2 regions of the Pseudomonas sp. AG1028 genome follow, and region 2 is predicted to be linked to the other one. Evidence: predicted binding sites of a transcription regulator. Region 2 holds the regulator's gene; the other holds the start of a gene.
What was found. Region 2 encodes FliA, which starts transcription of late flagellar genes. Its sites were predicted from a motif close to CTAAAGTTTNNNNNNNNNNNGCCGNTAA; they were not measured.

Region 1: the regulator FliA is predicted to act here: its motif matches at 6,628-6,655, upstream of FB481_RS23010 (methyl-accepting chemotaxis protein).

What each region holds. Positions count from the first base shown of each region.
Region 1 is NZ_VIVP01000021.1:519-10,141, reverse strand. It holds gene FB481_RS23040 (DUF1206 domain-containing protein) at 1-200, opposite strand, end outside; tRNA gene FB481_RS23035 (tRNA-Arg) at 590-666, opposite strand; gene gabD (NADP-dependent succinate-semialdehyde dehydrogenase) at 1,013-2,461, shown strand; gene gabT (4-aminobutyrate--2-oxoglutarate transaminase) at 2,613-3,893, shown strand; gene FB481_RS23020 (HDOD domain-containing protein) at 4,051-5,268, shown strand; gene FB481_RS23015 (FAD-dependent oxidoreductase) at 5,471-6,547, shown strand; gene FB481_RS23010 (methyl-accepting chemotaxis protein) at 6,721-8,286, shown strand; gene FB481_RS23005 (glutamine synthetase family protein) at 8,651-9,623, shown strand, end outside.
Region 2 is NZ_VIVP01000014.1:38,052-53,123, reverse strand. It holds gene flhB (flagellar biosynthesis protein FlhB) at 1-350, shown strand, start outside; gene sodC (superoxide dismutase family protein) at 390-911, opposite strand; gene flhA (flagellar biosynthesis protein FlhA) at 1,139-3,247, shown strand; gene flhF (flagellar biosynthesis protein FlhF) at 3,263-4,570, shown strand; gene fleN (flagellar synthesis regulator FleN) at 4,668-5,498, shown strand; gene fliA (RNA polymerase sigma factor FliA) at 5,495-6,238, shown strand; gene FB481_RS21365 (chemotaxis response regulator CheY) at 6,435-6,809, shown strand; gene FB481_RS21360 (protein phosphatase CheZ) at 6,829-7,617, shown strand; gene FB481_RS21355 (chemotaxis protein CheA) at 7,629-9,920, shown strand; gene FB481_RS21350 (chemotaxis response regulator protein-glutamate methylesterase) at 9,963-11,090, shown strand; gene FB481_RS21345 (flagellar motor protein) at 11,090-11,830, shown strand; gene motD (flagellar motor protein MotD) at 11,833-12,720, shown strand; gene FB481_RS21335 (ParA family protein) at 12,761-13,549, shown strand; gene FB481_RS21330 (CheW domain-containing protein) at 13,641-14,492, shown strand; gene FB481_RS21325 (chemotaxis protein CheW) at 14,582-15,061, shown strand; gene FB481_RS21320 (DUF2802 domain-containing protein) at 15,063-15,072, shown strand, end outside.

The DNA.
Region 1 (9,623 bases), on a different contig from region 2:
AGGCCCTCGCCAAAAGGTTGCTCCAGCAATGTCGAGATAGCACCTTTGGTGCCGACAGTTTCACCGCTGCCCTTGGCGCCGAAGAGCGCGAAAGCGCCGATGATCAGATACACCACGCCGCGTGCCGCATAGCCTGTCCGAGCAAGCCAGACGATGCCTTGCGAGAGTTCGCCCTTGGCGTGTATGGCTGGGTTGTACATAGCGAGAGTCCTGAATGGCTGAGGTCGATAGCAATGCAGTGGACACTCACCGAAGGATCGCGGTTTAGATTGATTGGTCAACGATTTGAGGGGCCGAGGCCAAAGCGCCGAGAGAATTTTCAGAGCTGCACTATTGGCTTGAATGAACCGTCGTCGAGCATGTTTCACCCGGTGTATCTTTTTTATAAGGCAGAGGCGCTGTTATAGGAGAAAAAACGGCGAGGCTTATGAAGTGCAGGTGTTGAATGCGAAATGTCTGCGAGACAAGTCCGCATCTGATGGACCGTTCAGCACAGAATTGAACGAGCGCTAGAAACGACAAAGCCCGCACATGGCGGGCTTCGTGTTGCGTTTCCCCATCACCTGAAGAGTGAAGGAAAGCAGCGAGATGGCGCACTCGGCGGGATTCGAACCCACGACCCCTGCCTTCGGAGGGCAGTACTCTATCCAGCTGAGCTACGAGTGCGTTGCGGGGCGCAATCATACGCATGTCGCTGGCGTGCGTCCATGCTGCGCGAGGGGCTCGTTTGGCCAGTGATCGCCACAGGTATGGGCTATAAACAAAGACGGCCCTGCTCCCGCTCATCTGCAGCTGTTAATTTTCTCGAACGGCCTATTGCCCTTTGGTCGAGCTGATCTTACGATTTGTTTGATATTTCAAACGATGGTGTTGGCCAGCTGAACTCACGGCGGCGCACTCCGTTCGAATTTGCAGGCCGCAGCTAGCCTGTCGCTCCAACCCATGCCTGGGTTCGCTCCCAGCTTCTTTCGTCATCTCCTGGCGCCGTGGTGCCGGGATAGAGGAGATCGCCATGCAATTGAAAGACGCGCAACTGTTCCGCCAGCAGGCTTTCGTCAACGGCGCCTGGGCTGATGCCGACAGTGGCCAGACCATCAAGGTGACCAACCCGGCCACTGGCGAAGTAATCGGTAGCGTGCCGAAGATGGGCGCTGCCGAAACCCGCCGCGCCATCGAAGCCGCCGACAAGGCCCTGCCGGCCTGGCGTGCGCTGACCGCCAAGGAGCGTTCGGCCAAGCTGCGTCGCTGGTACGAGCTGATGCTGGAGAACCAGGACGACTTGGCGCGCCTGATGACCATCGAACAGGGCAAGCCGCTGGCCGAAGCCAAGGGCGAGATCGCCTACGCCGCCTCGTTCATCGAGTGGTTCGCCGAAGAAGCCAAGCGCGTGTATGGCGACACCATTCCGGGCCACCAGGCCGACAAGCGCCTGATCGTCATCAAGCAGCCGATCGGTGTCACCGCGGCCATCACCCCGTGGAACTTCCCGGCGGCGATGATCACCCGCAAGGCCGGCCCGGCCCTGGCCGCTGGCTGCACCATGGTGCTCAAGCCGGCTTCGCAGACGCCGTACTCCGCCCTGGCCCTGGCCGAGCTGGCGACCCGTGCCGGCATCCCGGCTGGCGTGTTCAGCGTAGTGACCGGCAGCGCCGGTGAAGTGGGCGGCGAGCTGACCGGCAACCCGATCGTGCGCAAACTGTCGTTCACCGGCTCGACCGAGATCGGTCGCCAGCTGATGGCCGAATGCGCTCAGGACATCAAGAAGGTATCCCTGGAGCTGGGCGGCAACGCGCCCTTCATCGTGTTCGACGACGCTGACCTGGACAAGGCCATCGAAGGCGCGATCATCTCCAAGTACCGCAACAACGGCCAGACCTGCGTATGCGCCAACCGCATCTACGTGCAGGACGGCGTCTACGATGCCTTCGCCGAGAAGCTCAAGGTCGCGGTCGAGAAGCTGAAGATCGGCAACGGCCTGGAAGACGGCACCACCACCGGCCCGCTGATCGACGAGAAGGCCGTGGCCAAGGTCAAGGAGCACATCGAGGACGCCGTTTCCAAAGGCGCCAAGATCCTCTCCGGCGGCAAGACCCACGCCCTGGGCGGCACCTTCTTCGAGCCGACCATTCTGGCCGACGTGCCGAAGAACGCGCTGGTCTCCAAGGACGAAACCTTCGGCCCGCTGGCGCCGCTGTTCCGTTTCAAGGACGAAGCCGAAGTGATCGCCATGGCCAACGACACCGAGTTCGGCCTGGCCTCCTACTTCTATGCCCGTGACCTCTCCCGCGTGTTCCGCGTGGCCGAGGCGCTGGAATACGGTATGGTCGGGATCAACACCGGCCTGATCTCCAACGAAGTGGCGCCATTCGGCGGCATCAAGGCCTCGGGCCTGGGTCGTGAAGGCTCCAAGTACGGCATCGAGGATTACCTGGAAATCAAGTACCTCTGCCTGAGCATTTAAGACTGATCGACCTGCGCCGCTGCGGCGGCGCAACACACGTTTCTCCCTGTATCCCGCAAGGCCCGGCAGTCGATCATCGCATGCTGTCGTGGCTGCAGCGGGATGCGTCATCCTTGAACCACACCGACGATGAGCGGTGAATGAGGAAGCCATGAGCAAGACCAACGAATCCCTGCTGCAACGCCGCCAGGCCGCCGTACCGCGCGGTGTCGGCCAGATCCACCCGATCGTCGCCGAGCGCGCCGAGAACGCCACCGTGTGGGACGTCGAAGGCCGTGAGTACATCGACTTCGCCGGCGGTATCGCCGTACTGAACACCGGTCACCTGCACCCGAAAGTGGTGGCCGCCGTTCAGGAACAGCTGACCAAGCTGACCCACACCTGCTTCCAGGTGCTGGCTTACGAGCCCTACATCGAGCTGTGCGAAGAAATCGCCAAGCGCGTACCAGGCGACTTCGCCAAGAAGACTCTGCTGGTCACCTCCGGCTCTGAAGCCGTCGAGAACGCCGTGAAGATTGCCCGTGCCGCTACCGGCCGTGCTGGCGTGATCGCCTTCACGGGTGCCTACCACGGCCGTACCATGATGACCCTGTCGCTGACCGGCAAGGTCGTGCCGTACTCCGCCGGCATGGGCCTGATGCCTGCTGGCGTGTACCGCGCCGTTGCGCCGTGCGAACTGCATGGCGTGAGCGAAGACGAATCCATCGCCAGCATCGAGCGCATCTTCAAGAACGATGCCCAGCCCCAGGACATCGCTGCGATCATCATCGAGCCGGTACAGGGTGAAGGCGGTTTCTACGTCAACTCGCCAGCCTTCATGCAGCGCCTGCGCGCCCTGTGCGACCAGCACGGCATCCTGCTGATCGCTGACGAAGTGCAGACCGGCGCTGGCCGTACCGGCACCTTCTTCGCCACCGAGCAACTGGGCGTGGTGCCGGACCTGACCACCTTCGCCAAGTCCGTCGGCGGCGGCTTCCCGATCTCTGGCGTCAGCGGCAAGGCCGAGATCATGGACAAGATCGCCCCCGGCGGCCTGGGCGGCACCTATGCCGGCAGCCCGATCGCCTGCGCTGCGGCCCTGGCCGTACTCAAGGTGTTCGACGAAGAGAAGCTGCTGGATCGCTCCAACGCCGTTGGCGAGAAGCTCAAGGCCGGCCTGAACAAGATCGCCGCCAAGCACAAGGTGATCGGCGACGTGCGTGGCCTGGGTTCGATGGTCGCCATCGAGCTGTTCGAAGGCGGCGACCACAGCAAGCCGGCTGCCGAACTGACGGGCAAGATCGTCGCCAAGGCGCGCGAAAAGGGCCTGATCCTGCTGTCGTGCGGCACCTACTACAACGTGGTGCGCTTCCTGATGCCGGTCACCATCCCGGACGCCCAGCTGGAAAAAGGCATCGCCATCGTGGCCGAGTGCTTCGACGAACTGGCGTAAGCCACGCCGTTGAAAAGGACCCGCTTCGGCGGGTCTTTTTTTGCCTGCTATTTATGCAAGCCTTCGCAGCCTGGGGCGTTCTGGCGCCCGATTCGGATGGCGTCAGGGCCTGTCTATACTGGGTCGGTGTTTTGCTCCGATCTAGAGAGGTTTGCTGATGGCTGAAGCGGTGCCCGCTCCAGAAGTGCTGATCGCCGATACCGACCCCTGGACGGCGGATCTGCTCGAACAACTGGTGCTCGACGTGCGGTGCGACGCCGTGGTGATTCGCGTCGCCGACGGCCAGGCGGCCATGGCGCGCTGCAAGCGACGCCTGCCTGAACTGGTGATCGCCGACAGCGAACTGCCGGGCGTAGATGGCCTTGAGCTGCTGCGCCAGCTACGTCGTCACCCGCGTACTCCGGCGCTGCCGTTCATCCTGATCAGCGGGCGCCTGGATGCCAACAGCGTGCGCGCCGCCAAGCCGCTGGCACCTACCGCCTACCTGGCCAAGCCCTTCAATGCCGAGGCGTTGCGCAAGCGCTTGGCCAGCCTGCTGCTCGCCGACGGGGAAGAGTTGCTGTGCCCGATTCCCGCCTTGCTGGTGAATCGGCTGGAGGATTACCTGGATGCCATGCGCGAAGAAGGGCAGGGCGCGCCGCTGCTGGCCTCGGTGCGCGATTCGGTCAGCCAGTACCTGAACAGCAGCGAGCCGAGCCTGCGCGAGCTGGAGCAGGTGTTCGCCCGCGACCCGCAGATCACCGCCTGCCTGATTGCCGCGGCCAACAGCGCCGCCCACCACAACGGCTCGCCCTGTCAGACCCTGACCCAGGCACTGCCGCGCCTGGGCGTGGCGCGTACCCTGAACCTGGTGCTGGGGCTTTCCGTGCAGCGCAATGCGCGGCTCAGCGACCCGCGTCTGGCCGAGCGCGGCGTGCGTACCTGGGTGGCGGCTCAGCGCAGCGCCGAGGTTGCCCATTGGCTGGCCAGCGAGCTGTCGCTGGATGCCGAGCTCTGCTACACCGCCGGCCTGCTGCACAACATAGGTGAGCTGGCCTTGCTGCGCTGCATGCAGGACTGGCAGGACGCCGGCGGCAGCCTGAGCGACGCGCAGATCGACCAGGCCATCGGCCAGCGTGCTGCCGGTTTCGGTTCGGCCTTGCGCATCCGCTGGCGCCTGCCGTTCGGCCTGCGTGAGTTGGTGGCCGCCTATTACAGCCTGAACAGCGGCGTGTTTTCCCGTGAGGCGCTAGTGCTCAATCTGGCCGGGCAGGTGCTGACGCTGGAGCAGACGCAACGGCCTAGCGAGCAGCTTCGCGATGCCCGCTGCGTACGCTTGCTGCGCATCGATCCGGGTTTGCTCGAGCGGTTGCCGGTGCAGGCCTCGGCGGCCTGACAGGCAGGTAATAACCGCAGCAAAAATGTGTCGAAAACCCGCCGCAAGCGTCTCTTCACTTGCTCGAAGCGGCCTGCTGCCGCCATGCTCCGCCAACCCCATCGGCGGCGGGATCATTGCGCGGCTATCTCGGTCAAAGCTCGCTGTGCATGTCCGCAAACGGCTGCAAAGCGCTCCCAGGTTCTCAAGGATATCGGTGTAGATGACTGACTACGATCTGTTGCTGGTAGGCGCAGGCCCGGCCCATCTCGGGGTTCTGCGACGCTGGGCGCTGATCGAGCGGCCGGCGGGCCGTATCGCCCTGCTGGCCAGTGCCGAGCACACCTGGCACGCCGGCATGTTGCCGGGGCTGGTCGGTGGCCGCTATTCGCCAGAGGATTGCCAGATCGGTTTGGGCGCGCTGTGCAAGGCCGCGCAGGTCGAGTTGATCGTCGCCCCCGTTGCCGCGCTGGACGCCGCGACACGTCAGCTGACGCTGGCCGATGACCGGGTGCTGCAGGGCAACTGGCTGTCGCTCAACGTCGGTGACCGGGTCGCCTGTCCACCACGCGAGGGCGAGGGAATGGACGTGCTGGCGGTGAAACCCGTGGATCACTTCATCACCGGCTGGCAGGCCTGGCAGCGCGACCCACAGCCGTTGGCAATCCTCGGCGGCGGCGTGGCGGGTGTGGAGATGGCCCTGGCGCTCGCCGACCAGGTACCGCAGCTGGCGCTGTTCTGCGGTGAGCCGCTGTTGGCCGGGCACTGCGCCGGCTTGCGCATGCGCGCCTGGGGCCATCTGCGCATGCGCCGCGTGCAGGTGCGCGAGCATTGCCCGATCAGTCGCATCGACGGCAATTGCCTGATCAGCGGTGAGGCATCCGTGTGGCATGGCAGCCGCCTGTTGCTGGCCAGCGGCGCCCAGGCGCTGCCGTGGATCGCCGCCAGCGGCCTGAGCTGCGATGGCGACGGTTTCGTGCACACCGCCCTGACGCTGCAAAGTCATTCCCACCCGCAGGTCTTCGCCGTGGGCGATTGCGCCAACCTGCCCGGCGTGCGCAAGAGCGGTTTGTATTCGATGCGCCAGGTACCGGTGCTCGCCGCCAACCTGGCGGCGGCCCTGCGCGGCGGCGCGCTGCGTGATTACAAGGCCCGTGGCCAACGCCCCCTGCTGTTGGCCAGCGGTGACGGCGGCGCGCTGCTCGGCTGGCAGCAGTGGAGCGCGGGCGGCCAGCTGTACGGGCGCTGCAAGGACTACTTCGACCGCTCCTTCGTCAAGCGCCACCGCCTCGAACGCTGAGCGCCCCAGTCGCTTTGCTACCAAAGTGCCATGGCGCGGCGCATCATGGGGTGGTCAACTGACCGGATTGGTTTTTCGGCCTACGGATTTGTCCCGTGCGGTCGATCTACTGAACACGGGCCGCTAGAGCCTATCGCTCGCATCACCCCACAATAAGAAAGACGAGGTTCGCCATGGACGCTGGAATTACTCGTGACCGGCTCGCGCTGGCCCTGCATGTGGTCGGCCTGCTAGCGCTGCTGCTGGTGTGGCAGCAGGTGCAGATGCCGGTCTATGTCGGCGTGATCGCCTTGCTGGCCTTGGCGCTTTGGCCGTGGTTCGGCCCCTGGCGGCGCCCGGCCCCGGCGACGGCTGCAGCCGCCCCGGCGGTTTCTCTCGATGCGTTGAGCCAGAGCCTGTCGCAGCACACTTGCCATAACGCGCTGTCCGCGGCCCAGGTGGCGTTCACCGTGCAGCAACTGGCCGGTCGGTTGCAGTCGCAACTGGTGGCGGTCGAGCAGATCAGCGAAGGTGCCCACGCCGTGACCCGCACCGAGCAGAGCAATGCCGAGCGCGCTGGGCAGACCCTCGGTGCCGCGCAGACGGTGCGCGCCAGCAGCGCCAGCGGCCAGACCGAGCTGCAGCAGGCCGTCGGTCGCATGCAGCAGCTCAGCGCCCAGGCTGCCGCCAGCCGCGAATTGATCGACGGCCTTGGCGCGCGGACCGAGCAGATAGAACAGGTCACCCAGGTCATCCAGTCTATCGCCAGCCAGACCAATCTGCTGGCGCTCAATGCCGCCATCGAAGCCGCGCGCGCCGGTGAGCAGGGGCGCGGCTTCGCGGTGGTCGCCGACGAAGTGCGCAGCCTGGCCGGGCGTACCGCCAGTGCTACCGGTGAAGTGGGGCAGATGGTCGCCGACATCCGCCAGCAGAGTGCGGCGGTGGTCAGCCATATCCAGCAGCAGGCCGAGGAGCTGGAAGCGGCCGCCCGGCAGATCGAGTTCACTGGCGAGCAATTGCGCGGCATCGCCGACCTGGCCGCCGATGTCGATGCTCAGGTCGAGCAGATCAGCGCCGGTACGGCGAGCAACCACGATCACCTGGCCGAGCTGCTGGTGGCGGTCGAGCAACTGCGCGGCGACGTGCGCAGCAGCGAAGACCAGACCCGTCAGTTGGGCAAGGCCGCCGAGCAACTGGTCGGCCAGGCGGAAAGCGTCAGCGAGCAGCTGGCCAGCGTCGGCCTCGACGACTACCACCAACGCATCTACGACCTGGCACTGGAGGGTGCCGCCGCGATAGGCCGGCAGTTCGAGGCTGACATTCAGGCGGGGCGTATCAGCCTCGCGGATCTGTTCGACCGCCAGTACCAGCCGATCCCGGACAGCTTCCCGGCCAAATTCCGCACGCGCTTCGACAGCTACGCCGATGGTGTGCTGCCGGCTATTCAGGAGCCGCTGCTCAAGCGCCATGAAGGCCTGGTATTCGCCATCGCCACCACGCCGGAAGGCTACGTGCCGACCCACAATCAGGCCTTCAACCATCCGCCCACTGGCGATCGCGCCGTGGACACCGTGAAAAGCCGCAGCAAGCGGCTGTTCAACGACCGCACCGGCATTCGCTGCGGCAGTCACCAACAGCGCGTGCTGCTGCAGACCTACATGCGCGACACCGGCGAACTGATGCACGACTTGTCGGTGCCGATTCATGTGCAGGGTAAGCATTGGGGCGGCTTGCGGCTGGGTTACAAACCGGAGCCGTGAGCGCGATTGTTTAGCCGCTGGCTACCTGAAGGTGTGCCAATAACGATTTAACCTGACTGTCGCGGCGTGCGAGCCTCGCGGGCATGTCTATTCCGGTCTGCAGCCTTGCCCACGCTCTTGCCCTGCCAGCCTTGCGCTCGCGGGGGCGGGCGCCCGAACCCACGGCGCTGCCGCAGATCCTCGCCTTCTGGGCGCTCTGGCATTGCCGCCACGCTCGCCCGCCGGACGCTCTCTCCGCCCGCTGAGTCCGATGGCTGCGCCATGTCCGCAGCCGCTGATACCCATTTGTCTGCCTGTGCGCCGGTTCGAACAGCGAGCCGGCCGTGCGGACATCGAGCGCCTGACTGGCGCAAGCGAGTGCGCGATGACGACTTTCGCAGTTGTGCAGGAAGCCCAGGGTTTCCTGGCCGCTAACCCCGATATCGAATTGATCGAACTGTTCATCCTTGATGCCAATGGCGTGCCGCGCGGCAAGCTGTTGCACCGTGAGGAACTGCTGGCGCTGTACCAGAGCGGGCGGCCGCTGCCGAGCACGATGCTCGGTTTGTCCATCCAGGGCGAGGACGTCGAGGACACCGGCCTGGTCTGGGAGGTCGGCGATATCGACTGCCGTGCCTACCCGTTGCCCGGCAGCCTGGTGCGCCTGCCCTGGCGGCAGATTCCCACCGCCGCCGTGCAGGTGTCGATGCACCCCAGCGAAGGCCTGCCGGCCACTCCTGCCGACCCGCGGCAGTTGCTGGTCCGCGTGATCGAGCAGCTCGAAGCCGAGGGTTATCATCCGGTGATGGCCTGCGAGCTGGAGTTCTACCTGCTCGACCAGAAACGCGACGCCCAGGGGCGCCCGCAGCCGGCCCTGGACGCCGACGGTAGTCGTCCGCGGCAGACCCAGGTCTATGGCCTACGCGAGCTGGAGCAGATCGAGCCGTTTCTCAAGGACCTCTACGCGGCCTGCAAGGCCCAGGGCATCCCGGCACGCACGGCGATTTCCGAGTACGCCCCCGGCCAGGTGGAGATCACCCTGGAGCACGGCCCGGCACTCGCGGCCATGGACCAGGCGGTGCGCTACAAGCGTCTGGTCAAGGGCGTGGCTCACGCCCATGGCATGCAGGCCTGCTTCATGGCCAAGCCGTTCGCCGATATCGCCGGCACCGGCATGCACATGCATGTGAGCCTGGCCGACGGGCAGGGCGAGAATCTGTTTGCCAGCGAGGATCCGGCCGGCACGCCGCTGTTGCGTCAGGCGGTCGGCGGCATGCTCGCCAGTCTGCTCGACTCGCTGCTGCTGTTCTGCCCCAACGCCAATTCCTACCGACGCTTCCAGGCCAACAGCTATGCGC
Region 2 (15,072 bases):
AGGCCGACGTGGTGATTACCAACCCGACCCACTTCGCAGTGGCTCTGAAATATGACCCGCAAACCGGCCAGGCGCCCATGTTACTGGCCAAGGGCGGCGACTTCACTGCGTTGAAAATCCGCGAGATCGCCACCGAGCACAATGTGCTGATACTGGAGTCGCCGGCGTTGGCGCGCTCGATCTATCACACCACCGAGCTCGATCAGGAAATCCCTGCCGGTCTTTACCTCGCCGTCGCGCAGGTGCTGGCGTACGTCTATCAGATTCGCCAGTTCCAGGCCGGCAAGGGCAAGCGTCCGGCGCCGCTCAAGGATCTGCCAATCCCGCCTGATCTGCGCCGCGACGAATGAGTGAGCGCAGCCTGCATCTGGCAGACTGCGCCCAGCCCGTTACTCGATCACGCCGCAGGCGACGCGTGCGCCGCCGCCGCCCAGAGGCTTGGGATGATCGGCATGGTTGTCGCCGCCGGCATGGACCATCAGAGAAAGGCCCTTGAGCTCGTCCACGCTCTTGATGCGCGGCGCCAATACCGGCTGGCTGGCCTTGCCGTCAGCGGTCACCAGTAGAGCAGGGAGATCGCCCATATGGCCGTCGCCCCATGGCAGGTCGTGTTTGCCGGTGTTTTTCGGATCCCAGTGGCCGCCAGCGGCTTCGGCTGCCGATGGTTTGCCATCCTTGGGCGCCGGCTCGCAGCTGGGTTTGCCGTGTACGTGGAAGCCGTGAATTCCAGGTTCCAGATCATGCAGCTCAGGCGTGAACACCACGCCATAAGGGCTCTGGCTGATCACCACCTTGCCTACCGAGCTGCCGACGCCATTGGCATCCACAGCATTGAGTTCGACCGTCTTGTCGGCCGCCTGCAGGCCGGCCGCGAAGCAACTGGCCAGTGCGGCCATCATCCAGCGTTTCATGGTGTTCTCCTTGGTGGTTTGAATCCAGCGTTCACAGGCTGTGACTGGGCTTGGCCGCCGGGGTTCGTGTTTTCGTCGCCAGCGCTCTCGTAAAAGTCTTCAGACGCCTTCTATGACGGGCATTTCGAGGAGTTGGAAAGGTTCTTGCAATACCGAGCGCAAAGGCGTTCTGGACGTCAAAAGATTGAATCAGTCGGGGTAAACACGTGGCAGTAGATCGCGCACAGATGATTGGCAACGTTCGCAGCAACCTGTCGGGGCTGCGCAACGGCAATCTCGGCATTCCGCTGTTGCTGCTGGTCATGCTCGCCATGGTCATGCTGCCGATCCCGCCGTTTCTGCTCGACGTGCTGTTTACCTTCAGCATCGCGCTGTCGATCGTCGTGTTGCTGGTGGCGATCTACGCACTGCGGCCGCTGGATTTCGCCGTGTTCCCGACCATCCTGCTGGCTGCGACGTTGTTGCGCCTGGCGCTCAACGTGGCGTCGACGCGCGTTGTGTTGCTGCATGGCCAGGACGGTCACGACGCTGCGGGCAAGGTGATCCAGGCCTTCGGTGAGGTGGTGATCGGCGGCAACTACGTGGTCGGTATCGTGGTGTTCGCGATCCTCATGATCATTAACTTTGTGGTCGTCACCAAGGGGGCCGGGCGTATCTCCGAGGTGAGTGCGCGCTTTACCCTGGACGCCATGCCCGGTAAGCAGATGGCCATCGATGCCGACCTCAATGCTGGCCTGATCGATCAGGTGGAAGCCAAGAAGCGCCGCAGCGAAGTGGCCCAGGAAGCCGATTTCTACGGTTCCATGGACGGTGCCAGCAAGTTCGTGCGCGGCGACGCCGTCGCCGGCCTGCTGATCCTGTTCATCAACCTCATCGGCGGCATGGCCATCGGCATGCTGCAGCACGGCCTGAGCTTCGGCGATGCTGGCCGTATCTACACCCTGTTGACCATCGGTGACGGCCTGGTCGCGCAGATCCCCTCGCTGCTGCTGTCCACCGCCGCCGCCATCATGGTGACCCGCGTCTCCAGCGCCGAGGACATGGGCGCCCAGGTCAACCGCCAGATGTTCGCCTCGCCGCGTGCGCTGGCCGTCTCCGCCGCCATCATGATCGCCATGGGCCTGGTGCCCGGCATGCCGCACATGTCGTTCATCAGCCTCGGGCTGGTGGCGGCTGGCGCGGCCTACTGGATCGCCAACAAGCAGCGCAAGGTCAAGGAAGCCGAAGTCATCGAAGTGCAGCGCCAACAGGAGCTGTTGCCGGCCCAGCGCGCCCAGGAGGTCAAGGAACTGGGCTGGGACGACGTGGTGCCAGTGGACATGGTCGGCCTGGAAGTTGGCTACCGGCTGATTCCGCTGGTCGACCGCAATCAGGGTGGCCAGTTGCTGGCGCGCATCAAGGGCGTACGCAAGAAGCTTTCCCAAGAGATGGGGTTTCTGATGCCGTCGGTGCATATCCGCGACAACCTGGATCTACAGCCCAACGCTTATCGCCTGACGCTGATGGGCGTCAGTGTCGCTGAAGCCGAGGTCTACCCGGATCGCGAGCTGGCGATCAACCCCGGTCAGGTGTTCGGCACCCTCAACGGGGTGGCCGCCAGAGATCCGGCGTTCGGACTTGAAGCCGTGTGGATCGATCCGGGTCAGCGCGACCAGGCGCAATCACTCGGCTACACCGTGGTGGACGCTAGCACCGTGGTGGCCACTCACCTCAATCAGATCCTGCACAAGCACGCCCACGAGCTGCTGGGTCACGAGGAGGTCCAGCAATTGATGCAATTGCTGGCGAAAAGCTCGCCCAAGCTCGCCGAAGAGCTGGTGCCCGGGCTGATTTCCCTGTCGACCCTGCTCAAGGTGCTGCAGGCGCTGCTGCAGGAGCAGGTGCCAGTGCGTGACATTCGCACCATCGCTGAAGCCATCGCCAACGTCGCGCCAAGGAGTCAAGATCCCGCCGCCATGGTCGCGGCAGTTCGCGTCGCGCTGTCTCGTGCAATCGTGCAAAACATCGTGGGACTAGAGCCGGAGCTGCCTGTGATCACCCTTGAGCCAAGGTTGGAACAGATATTGCTAAACAGTCTTCAGAAGGCCGGTCAGGGCTCCGAGGATGGCATCCTCCTCGAACCTGGTATGGCGGAGAAGCTGCAGCGTTCCCTGGTGGAAGCAGCGCAGCGTCAGGAGATGCTTGGCAAGCCAGTGATTCTGCTGGCGGCCGGGCCGGTTCGGGGAATGCTCTCGCGTTTCGCCCGGTTGGCCGTCCCGAGCATGCATGTTCTGGCGTACCAGGAAATTCCGGACAACAAGCAGGTCACCATCGTTGCGACGGTGGGGCAGAACTAATCGAGGGTACGGGCCATGCAGGTCAAACGCTTTTTCGCTGCCGATATGCGCCAAGCCATGAAGCTGGTTCGAGATGAGCTGGGCGCCGATGCGACCATCATCGCCAACCGCCGTGTGGCCGGTGGCGTGGAATTGACGGCTGCACTCGATTATCAGGCTCCGCCTGTGCCAGCACGTCAGGCCAACCCGGCGCTGGAAGCCGAGTTGCGCAAGACCCAGTCGAAGATAGCGTCGGCCCATGCCGAGCTGACCATGCGTACCCAGGCCGATGCCGGCAAGGACCGTCAGCTGTTTGGCGCGGCAGCTGCCACGCCGCCTGCCGACAGCCTGGATGCCGTGCTCAAGCGTCAACAGCAGAAGCCGGTTGCGGCGGCAGTCGATCAGTCGGCGCTGGATTCCATGCGCTCCGAGCTGCATGGCCTGCGTGAGCTGATCGAAATGCAGATGGGCTCGATGGCGTGGGGGCAGATGCAGAGCCGCCGCCCGCAGCAGGCCACACTGTGGCGCCGTCTGCAGCGTATGGGCGTACCAGCAGAGCTGTCGCGCGTGTTGCTCGAGCGGGTCGCCTCGATTGCCGATCAGCGCAAAGCCTGGCGCATGGTGCTGGCGCACCTTGCCCATTCGATTCAGACGCCCAAGCAGGAGCCGATGGAAGAGGGCGGCGTGATCGCGCTGGTCGGCCCCGCCGGCATGGGCAAGACCACCACCCTGGCCAAGCTGGCCGCGCGCTACGTTCTCAAGTATGGCGCGGCCAGCATCGCGCTGGTGAGCATGGACAGCTACCGTATCGGCGCTCAGGAACAGCTAAAGACCCTGGGCCGGATTCTTGGCGTCTCGGTGACCCAGGTCGATCCGGGTCAGTCGCTGACCCAGGCGCTCGTACCGCTGGCCCGCAAGCGTGTGGTGCTGATCGACACCGCTGGCCTGCCCGCCAATGATCCGGCGCTGCGCATGCAGCTTGAGGCGCTGGCCAGCCGCGGCGTCAACGCACGCAATTACCTGGTGCTGGCCGCCACTAGCCAGGCGCAGGTTCTCAAGGCGGCCTATCACAGCTACAAGCGCTGTGGGCTGGCGGGCTGCATTCTGAGTAAACTGGATGAGGCTACCAGCATGGGTGAGGTATTGGGGCTGGCTATTGGCCATCGTCTGCCGGTAGCCTACTTGGCAGATGGCCCGCGCATCCCGGATGACGTACACGTGCCGCGCAGCCATCAGTTGGTCAGTCGCGCTGTCGGTCTGCAGGCGCCGGACGAGCCGAGCGAAGACACCATGGCCGATATGTTCGCAGGGCTCTATCAGAACCCTGCCAGACAGGCCGGTTGAACGGATTGAATACGGTGACGCGCTGGTCGTGCTCGCCGCGACAGCGCACAATGGCCCCAGGGCCCACAGTGAAGTCAGAATAAGGTGTGTAGATAACATGGGTATGCATCCCGTACAGGTGATCGCGGTGACTGGCGGCAAAGGCGGCGTTGGCAAGACCAATGTGTCGGTGAACTTGTCGCTGGCACTGGCCGACCTTGGTCGGCGCGTTATGCTCATGGACGCCGACCTGGGCCTTGCCAACGTGGACGTGCTGCTTGGTCTTACCGCCAAGCGCACCCTGGCTGACGTGATCGACGGCGAGTGCGACCTGCGTGATGTGGTGCTGCAGGGGCCTGGCGGCATTCGTATCGTGCCCGCCGCCTCCGGTACTCAAGCGATGGTGCAGCTTACGCCCATGCAGCACGCCGGCCTGATCCAGGCCTTCAGCGACATCAGCGAGAACCTTGACGTGCTCATCGTCGATACCGCTGCCGGTATTGGTGACTCAGTGGTCAGCTTCGTGCGCGCGGCCCAGGAAGTGCTGGTGGTGGTGTGCGACGAACCGACGTCCATTACCGATGCCTACGCGCTGATCAAGCTACTCAATCGCGACCACGGCATGAACCGTTTCCGGGTCCTCGCCAACATGGCGCACAGCCCCCAGGAAGGCCGCAATCTCTTTGCTAAGCTGACTAAAGTGACCGACCGTTTCCTGGACGTCGCGCTGCAATACGTGGGCGCGGTGCCGTACGACGAATCGGTTCGCAAGGCCGTACAGAAACAGCGTGCGGTGTATGAGGCGTTCCCTCGTTCGAAGTGCGCGCTGGCGTTCAAGGCGATTGCCCAGAAGGTCGATGCATGGCCCTTGCCGGCCAACCCGCGTGGCCATCTGGAATTTTTCGTGGAGCGCTTGGTGCAACAACCGACTGCAGACACGGCTGTATGACGACAGCCTCTGGACTCCGAATGTACAGCAAGGCACAAGCACGAGATTCACAGCATCAGTTGATCGAGCGCCACGCGCCGCTGGTAAAACGCATCGCCTACCACCTGCTGGCCCGTCTGCCCGCCAACGTACAGGTCGACGACTTGATCCAGGCCGGCATGATCGGTCTGCTCGAGGCGTCGCGTAAGTACGATGCCGGCAAGGGCGCCAGTTTCGAGACCTTTGCCGGTATCCGCATCCGCGGCGCCATGCTCGATGAGGTACGCAAGGGCGACTGGGCGCCGCGTTCGGTGCACCGCAACAGCCGCATGGTCAGCGATGCAATACGAAAAATTGAGGCCAGAACCGGTCGTGACGCTAAAGATCACGAGGTTGCTGCCGAACTCCAATTGAGTCTCGAAGATTACTACGGCATTCTTGGCGACACTTTGGGCAGCCGCCTGTTCAGTTTCGACGACCTCTTGCAGGAAGGCGATAACGGCGGTCTGCAGGAAGACACGAGTTCCCTGCATCACGGGCCTTCGCATGAACTGGAAGACAGTCGTTTCCAGGCTGCATTGGCCGATGCCATCAGTAATCTGCCGGAACGTGAGCGGCTGGTGTTGTCGCTGTACTACGACGAGGAATTGAACCTCAAGGAAATCGGCGAGGTGCTGGGGGTGAGTGAATCGCGGGTCAGCCAACTGCATAGTCAGTGTGCCGCGCGCTTACGGGCGCGGTTGGGGGAGTGGCGCGCATAGGAATTTGTGCAGGGACTGGAGTTGGTCGAGCCAGCCCTTGTGGTAAATGCAGCACAGCAGGGCGGGGCACACAGTGAACGCAGCAAAGCCGAGCGCAATGGTTTGCGGCGTTCAGCCAGGCCGGTTTCACGATTAATAAGCGCTGCACAAGGTGTAGGCGTTTTAGGACTGTACGGAGGTCGACTTGGACAAGAACATGAAAATCCTCATCGTCGATGATTTCTCGACGATGCGACGGATCATCAAGAACCTCTTGCGTGATCTGGGGTTCACCAATACGGCAGAGGCTGATGACGGGGTAACCGCGCTGCCCATGCTGCAGAGCGGCAATTTCGATTTTCTGGTAACCGACTGGAACATGCCGGGCATGACCGGTATCGATCTGCTGCGCGCCGTGCGTGCCGACGAGCGACTCAAGCAGTTGCCGGTGCTCATGGTGACGGCGGAAGCCAAGCGCGATCAGATCATCGAGGCCGCACAAGCCGGTGTGAATGGCTACGTAGTCAAGCCCTTCACCGCTCAGGTGCTCAAGGAAAAGATCGAAAAAATCTTCGAGCGAGTTAACGGCTGATGTCTGCCGCGAGGTTGTTATGGAACACGATGACTCCAACGAGGTTGACCTCGAGTCGACCCTGAAAAGCAATGCCCGCCAACTGGTCGACAGCCTCGAGCAAGGAAACTTTGGCGAAGCCGTACAGCTGATCAATGAATTGAACAAGGCGCGCGACCGGGGGCTTTACCTCGAAGTCGGCAAGCTCACCCGTGAGCTGCATAACGCTATCGTCAATTTTCAGCTCGATCCCCGGGTGCCCCACGCCAAGGAAATCTCGCAGATTTCCGACGCCACCGAGCGCCTGAACTACGTGGTGACCATGACCGAGCGTGCGGCCAATCGCACCATGGATCTGGTCGAGCAGAGCGCGCCGCTGGTCAATGACCTGAGTAGTGAAGCCGATTCGCTCGCCGAGGACTGGGGCCGCTTCATGCGCCGCGAGATGAGCGCCGAGGCGTTCCGTGAGCTCGCCAAGCGTATCGAGCTGTTTCTGTCGCGCAGCCAGCGCGACACCAGCAAGCTATCGGAGCATTTGAATGACATTCTGCTGGCGCAGGATTTCCAGGATCTGACCGGTCAGGTGATCAAGCGCGTTACGCAATTGGTGACCGAGGTCGAGAGCAATCTACTGAAACTGGTGCTCATGGCCAGTCAGGTCGATCGCTTTGCCGGTATCGATCACAACCACGAACAGTTGCGTGCCGAGCAAAACAAAGAAAAAAATCCGTCCCGCGGTGAAGGTCCGCAGATTCATGCCGATAAGCGTGATGATGTCGCCTCTAACCAAGACGACGTCGACGATCTGCTGTCCAGTCTGGGTTTTTAGGAGCACGTCATATGAGCTTCGGCGCCGATGAAGAAATCCTCCAGGATTTCCTGGTAGAGGCCGGCGAAATTCTTGAGCAATTGTCCGAGCAGTTGGTGGAGCTGGAAAGCCGCCCGGACGATATGAATCTGCTCAATGCGATCTTTCGAGGGTTTCACACGGTAAAAGGTGGTGCCGGTTTCTTGCAGCTCAACGAGCTGGTCGAGTGCTGCCACATTGCCGAGAACGTGTTCGATATCCTGCGCAAAGGCGAGCGTCGTGTGGACGCCGAACTGATGGACGTGGTGCTCGAAGCACTGGACGCCGTCAACGGTATGTTCGCCGAAGTGCGCGAGCGCGTGGAGCTGACGCCGGCTTCGCCGGAGCTGCTGGCCGCGCTAGCGCGTCTGGCTGAGCCCGCTGGTGCCGAGCCTGCACCCGCAGCAGTCGAGGTCGCGGCTGAACCTGAACCGGTTGCTGTCGCGCCTGCGGAGCCCGAGGTGGCAGCGGCACAGCCTTCAGCAGATATCTCTGACAGCGAATTCGAGCAATTGCTCGATGCACTGGGCGACGAAGCGCCGGCGCAGCCCGCCACGGCGGCTGACGAGATCACTGATGACGAATTCGAGTCGCTGCTCGATCAGTTGCACGGCAAGGGCCAGTTCAGTGCGCCTGCCGTGGAACCGGTGGCTGCAGCGCCTGCTGAGCCTGCCGCTGCCGCAACGCCTGGCGATGAGATCACCGATGATGAATTCGAAGCGCTGCTCGACCAGTTGCATGGCAAGGGCCAGTTCGCTGCGCCTGCCGTTGCGTCGGCGGCGGCACCGGTAGCCGCTTCCAGCGAACCGGCCTCGGCAGCGCCGGGCGATGAAATCACCGATGACGAATTCGAAGCGCTGCTCGATCAACTACATGGCAAGGGTCAGTTAGTCGCGCCTGCCGTAGCGCCGGCCGCGGCCGTTGCGCCTGCTGCAAAACCGGCTCCTGCCCCGCAACCTGCCAAAGCCGCTGCGCCGGCCGCCAAGGCCGAGCCGGCCAAGGCAGCACCCGCACCTGCAGCCAAGCCAGAACCCAGCAAGGCAGCGCCTGCGGCCGCCAAGGCGGAAGCCAGCAAACCGGCGTCTGCACCTGCGGCGGCCGCCGCACCGGCCAGCGAAGCGGAGACTACCGTTCGCGTCGACACTGCGCGCCTGGACGAGATCATGAACATGGTCGGCGAACTGGTTCTGGTGCGTAACCGCCTGGTGCGCCTGGGGCTCAACAGCGGCGACGAGGCCATGTCCAAGGCGGTGTCGAACCTCGACGTTGTCACGGCCGATCTGCAGACCTCGGTCATGAAGACCCGCATGCAGCCGATCAAGAAGGTCTTTGGGCGCTTCCCACGCCTGGTTCGCGATCTAGCACGCCAGCTCAAGAAAGAGATCAACCTGGAACTGGTTGGTGAAGAGACCGACCTGGACAAGAACCTCGTCGAGGCACTGGCCGACCCGCTGGTGCACCTGGTGCGCAACGCCGTCGACCACGGGGTGGAAAGCCCTGACGAGCGCGAGGCGGCCGGCAAGTCTCGGACCGGGCGCGTGGTGCTGTCCGCCGAGCAGGAAGGCGACCACATCCTGCTGATGATCACCGATGACGGCAAGGGGATGGACGCCGAGATCCTGCGCAGCAAGGCCGTGGAAAAAGGCCTGCTGGATAAGGATGCCGCCGATCGGCTGAGCGATCTGGAGTGCTACAACCTGATCTTTGCGCCAGGCTTCTCGACCAAGACAGAAATTTCCGACGTCTCTGGTCGCGGCGTCGGCATGGACGTGGTGAAAACCAAGATTTCCCAGCTCAACGGCACGGTCAACGTGTTCTCCCAGAAGGGGCAGGGCTCGAAGATTGTCATCAAGGTGCCGCTGACCCTGGCGATCATGCCGACGCTGATGGTGATGCTCGGCAACCAGGCGTTCGCTTTCCCGCTGGTCAACGTCAACGAGATCTTCCACCTCGACCTGTCGCGCACCAACGTGGTCGACGGCCAGGAAGTGGTGATCGTGCGCGACAAGGCGCTACCTCTGTTCTACCTCAAGCGCTGGCTGGTGAGCAGTGCGGCTCACGAAGAGCAGGGCGAAGGGCATGTAGTGATTCTCACCGTGGGTAACCAGCGCATCGGCTTCGTGGTCGATCAGCTGGTCGGCCAGGAAGAGGTGGTGATCAAGCCGCTGGGCAAGATGCTCCAGGGCACGCCCGGCATGTCCGGCGCGACCATCACCGGTGATGGTCGCATCGCGCTGATCCTCGATGTGCCCAGCATGCTCAAGCGCTACGCACGGCGTCTCTGATCGTCCGCGGCACGGCGACGGCCGTGCCGCTTAGGAGTGTTTATGGTTGTCAAGGTACTGGTAGTCGATGACTCCGGTTTTTTCCGCCGCAGGGTTTCGGAAATTCTCTCGTCGGACCCAAACATCACGGTGGTCGGTACGGCCACCAACGGACGTGAGGCCATCGATCAGGCCCTGGCACTGAAGCCGGACGTGATCACCATGGATTACGAGATGCCGCTAATGGACGGCATCACCTCCGTGCGCAACATCATGCAGCGCTGCCCCACGCCGGTTCTGATGTTTTCCTCGCTCACCCATGAAGGCGCTCGCGTCACCCTGGACGCGCTGGATGCCGGTGCGGTGGACTTTCTGCCGAAGAACTTCGAAGACATTTCGCGCAACCCCGAGAAGGTCAAGCAACTGCTGTGCGAGAAGGTCCATAGCATCTCGCGCAGCAACCGCCGGGGGATCGGCACGGCGTCCCTGACGCCGCCTGCCGGCGGAGGCCTGAGCCGACCTGCCAGCACGCCGAGCACGCCGGCTCCAGCTGCGCGCCCGCAGCCGAGCGTCAGCCATCCGCCGGCCGAGCGGCATGCCGCCTCGTCCAGCGCGGCGCCCAAGCGCAAGGCCTACAAGCTGGTAGCTATCGGCACCTCCACCGGCGGCCCGGTGGCCCTGCAGCGCGTGCTGACTCAACTGCCGGCCAACTTCCCGACGCCCATCGTGCTGATTCAGCACATGCCGGCCGCTTTTACCAAGGCTTTTGCCGAGCGTCTGGACAAGCTCTGCAAGATCAACGTCAAGGAAGCCGAGGACGGCGATATTCTGCGTCCCGGCTTGGCCATTCTAGCTCCCGGCGGCAAGCAGATGATGATCGACGGCCGCGGCACCATCCGTATCCTGCCCGGTGACGAGCGGTTGAACTACAAGCCGTGCGTGGATATCACCTTCGGCTCGGCGGCCAAGTCCTACAACGACAAGGTGCTGGCCGTGGTGCTGACCGGCATGGGTGCAGACGGGCGCGAAGGCGCGCGTTTGCTCAAGCAGGGCGGCAGTCAGGTCTGGGCTCAGGATGAAGCGAGCTGCGTGATCTACGGCATGCCCATGGCCATCGTGAAAGCCAACCTGGCCGACGCGGTGTATCCCCTCGATGATATCGGTCGCTATCTGGTCGAGGCCTGCCTCTGATGGATGTGCTGAGCCTGATCGGCTTCATTCTGGCGTTCGTCGCGATCCTTGGCGGCAACTTTCTGGAAGGCGGTCATGCCTCGGCACTGCTCAACGGCCCGGCGGCCCTGATCGTGATCGGCGGAACCCTGGGCGCAGCGCTGCTGCAGACGCCGGTGGCGGTGTTCAAGCGCGCTGTGAGCATCCTGCGCTGGATCTTCGTACCGCCCAAGATCGATCTGGCAGGTGGCATTGATCGCGTAGTTAATTGGAGCATGACGGCGCGCAAGGAAGGCCTGCTCGGCCTGGAGGCGGTCGCCGATGGCGAACCCGATCCCTACGCGCGCAAGGGGCTGCAACTGCTGGTCGATGGCGCCGAGCCGGAAGCCATACGCAGCATTCTCGAAGTCGATCTTTATACCCAGGAAAGTCGCGATATCCAGGCTGCCAAGTTCTATGAGTGCATGGGTGGCTACGCACCGACCATCGGCATCATCGGTGCGGTCATGGGGCTGATCCACGTAATGGGTAACCTGGCTGACCCCAGCCTGCTGGGCAGCGGCATCGCCGTAGCGTTCGTCGCCACCATCTACGGTGTGGCCATCGCTAACCTCTTGCTGTTGCCCATCGGCAACAAGCTCAAGTCGGTCGCCATGCGCCAGTCGGCGTATCGGGAGATGCTCCTGGAAGGCATCCTGTCGATCGGTGAAGGCGAAAATCCACGGTCCATCGAGCTGAAGCTGCAAGGCTTCATGAGCTGATCATGGCCCGCCGACGCCGCCACGAAGAACACGAGAACCACGAACGCTGGCTGGTTTCCTACGCGGATTTCATCACCCTGCTGTTTGCCTTCTTCGTGGTCATGTATTCGATTTCATCGATCAATGAAGGCAAGTACAAGATTCTTTCGCAGACCCTGACCGGGGTTTTCAACCAGCCGGATCGCTCGATCAAGCCAATTCCGGTAGGCGACGAACGCCCGCGTACCACCGAACCAGATCGCTCGATGGTCGACGAGGAATCGTCGCAGCAACAGGTCGCCGCCTCGACCCTGCAGAATATCGCCGACAGCATCCGAGATGCTTTTGGCGGTCTGTTGCAGAGCGATCAGCTCAAGGTGCGCGGTAATGAACTGTGGATCGAGATCGAACTGAGTTCCGGGCTGCTGTTTCCCAGTGGCGATGCGCTGCCCAATGATGAGGCCTTCGAGATCATCGAGAAGATTGCCAAGATCTTGGCGCCTTATGGCAACCCTATCCATGTCGAAGGGTTTACCGATAATCAGCCGATCAAGACGCCTCAGTACCCCACCAACTGGGAACTGTCGGCGGCGCGGGCAGCGAGCATCGTGCGCATGCTGGCCATGGATGGGGTCGATCCATCGCGATTGGCGGCGGTTGGCTACGGCGAGTTCCAACCGGTGGCCGACAACGCCACCGCCGAGGGGAGGGCGCGTAACCGCAGGGTGGTACTGGTGGTCTCGCGTAATCTGGATGTACGGCGTAGTGTGACGGGTACGGGAAGCGCCAACGCCCAGCCTGATAACGCCATGCAGCGCGCTGGCACGCAACCTGCTACAGGCCCTGCAGCAACGGCGCCCGGCAACGGTACCGTCAATTCCCCGTCGCCAGCTGGTCAAGCGGGCAATTAGTCTCGGTCGGGCCTGGCCTGTCCCCGGGAGGAAGAAAATTATGAGAGTGTGGGCGGTATCCAATCAGAAAGGCGGTGTGGGTAAAACCACGTCCAGCATCGCACTGGCAGGCCTGTTGGCGGATGCCGGCAAGCGCGTGGTGGTGGTCGACCTCGACCCCCACGGCTCGATGACCAGCTATTTCGGCCATGACCCGGACACTCTGGAAAACAGCAATTTCGACCTGTTCCAGCATCAGGGCAGCGTGCCGGAAGGCCTGCCCAGGCAACTGCTGCTGCCCACCAGCCACGAGCGTATTTCTTTGCTGCCATCGAGCACCGCGCTGGCCACCCTCGAGCGTCAGTCGCCGGGTCAGAGCGGCTTAGGCCTGGTGGTTGCCAAGAGCCTGGCACAGTTGTGGCAAGACTTCGACTACGCCGTGATCGACAGCCCGCCGCTGCTCGGCGTATTGATGGTCAACGCGCTGGCAGCCAGCCAGCAGCTGGTAATTCCGGTGCAGACCGAGTTCCTCGCGGTCAAGGGCTTGGAGCGTATGGTCAACACGCTGACGATGATCAACCGCTCGCGCAAGCAGGCGCTGCCGTACACCATCGTGCCGACGCTGTTCGACCGTCGTACTCAAGCCTCGCTGTCGACCCTGCGCCTGCTCAAGCACACCTATCCTGAGCAGCTCTGGCAGGCTTACATTCCCGTCGATACCCGGCTTCGTGATGCCAGTCGGGCAGGGCTCACGCCGTCGCAGTTCGACGCCAATAGTCGCGGCACCATTGCCTACCGCGCGCTGCTCAAGCATTTGCTGGCGCAGCAGCCTGCTTCCCAGGTGGCCTGATCATGCCGGCTGAATATTCTGCGCGAACCGGCTCAAGTCTGTGGCCCTTGCGGCCGATAGCCCATACAGAACTCTTCTGCAGGTTGCCTTCATGAGTCGTACCACTGCTACCGCAACTCGGCCCCAACTGGCGCTGCAGTCTTACCTCGACGGGCTGCTGCAGGATGCGGCCATCGAACTCGAGCAGACGATCGAGCACAGCCCTCTCGATGATTTCGAAGCGGCCGTGCTTGAGGAGCAGGTGCGTGACGCAAAGCTCGCGCCGCGCGCCGAAGCGCCCGCGCTGACCCTGGTGCAGCCTGCCGTCGCCGAAGTGGTGAGCGAGCCGGTTGCCGAAGTTGCCGCTCCGGTCACCGAGGCGCTTGCCCCGGCTATCGTTGAGCCGATTCCGATGCCGCCGGTGGTCGAGCCGATCGCCGACGTGAGTCGTCCTGCGCCACAGATTTTCTCGAGCCAGCCTGACGGCCGTCCTGATTGGGCCGAAGAGCCGTTCGAATGCCTGCTGTTCGATGTCGCCGGCCTGACCCTGGCGGTACCGCTGGTGTGTCTGGGCTCGATTTATCCGCTCGCCGGCCAGGAGCTGACACCTTTGTTTGGCCAACCGGACTGGTTTTTGGGCATACTGCCATCACAGGCCGGTAACCTGAAGGTGCTCGACACTGCCCGCTGGGTTATGCCCGATCGTTACCGGGATGATTTCAAGCAGGGCCTGCAGTACGTGATTTCCGTGCAGGGCTACGAGTGGGGGCTGGCGGTGCATCAGGTCAGCCGCTCGATTCGCCTGAATCCGGACGAAGTCAAATGGCGCAGCCAGCGTGCCCAGCGGCCCTGGCTGGCAGGTACCGTGATCGAACACATGTGTGCGTTGCTGGATGTCGCTGCCCTGGCTGAGCTGATCGCCAGCGGCGCTACCAAGCGCATGCACAACGGGCAGATACACTGATAACGTTCGCACGCGCGAAAGGGCGTGCGATCACTTGAATAGCGGGACTCCCGCGCACCGCAACGCGCGGTCAATGACGAGGCTAGGCCATGAAGAAAAGCTCTGCACAAGGCGCTGAAGATCCGATCCTGCAGTGGGTGACGTTCCGTCTGGACAACGAGACCTACGGCATCAACGTGATGCAGGTGCAGGAAGTGCTGCGTTACACCGAGATCGCCCCGGTACCGGGCGCGCCGAGCTACGTGCTGGGGATCATCAACCTGCGCGGCAACGTGGTTACAGTTATCGATACCCGCCAGCGTTTCGGCCTGGATTCGTCTGATGTCACCGACAACACCCGTATCGTGATCATCGAGGCGGACAAGCAGGTGGTGGGCATTCTGGTCGACAGCGTCGCCGAAGTGGTTTACCTGCGTCAGTCCGAGGTGGAAACCGCGCCGAACGTGGGTAACGATGAGTCGGCCAAGTTCATCCAGGGCGTTTGCAACAAGAACGGCGAGCTGCTGATCCTGGTCGAACTGGACAAGATGATGACCGAGGAGGAGTGGTCGGAGCTGGAGAGCATCTGAGGTGCTTGAAG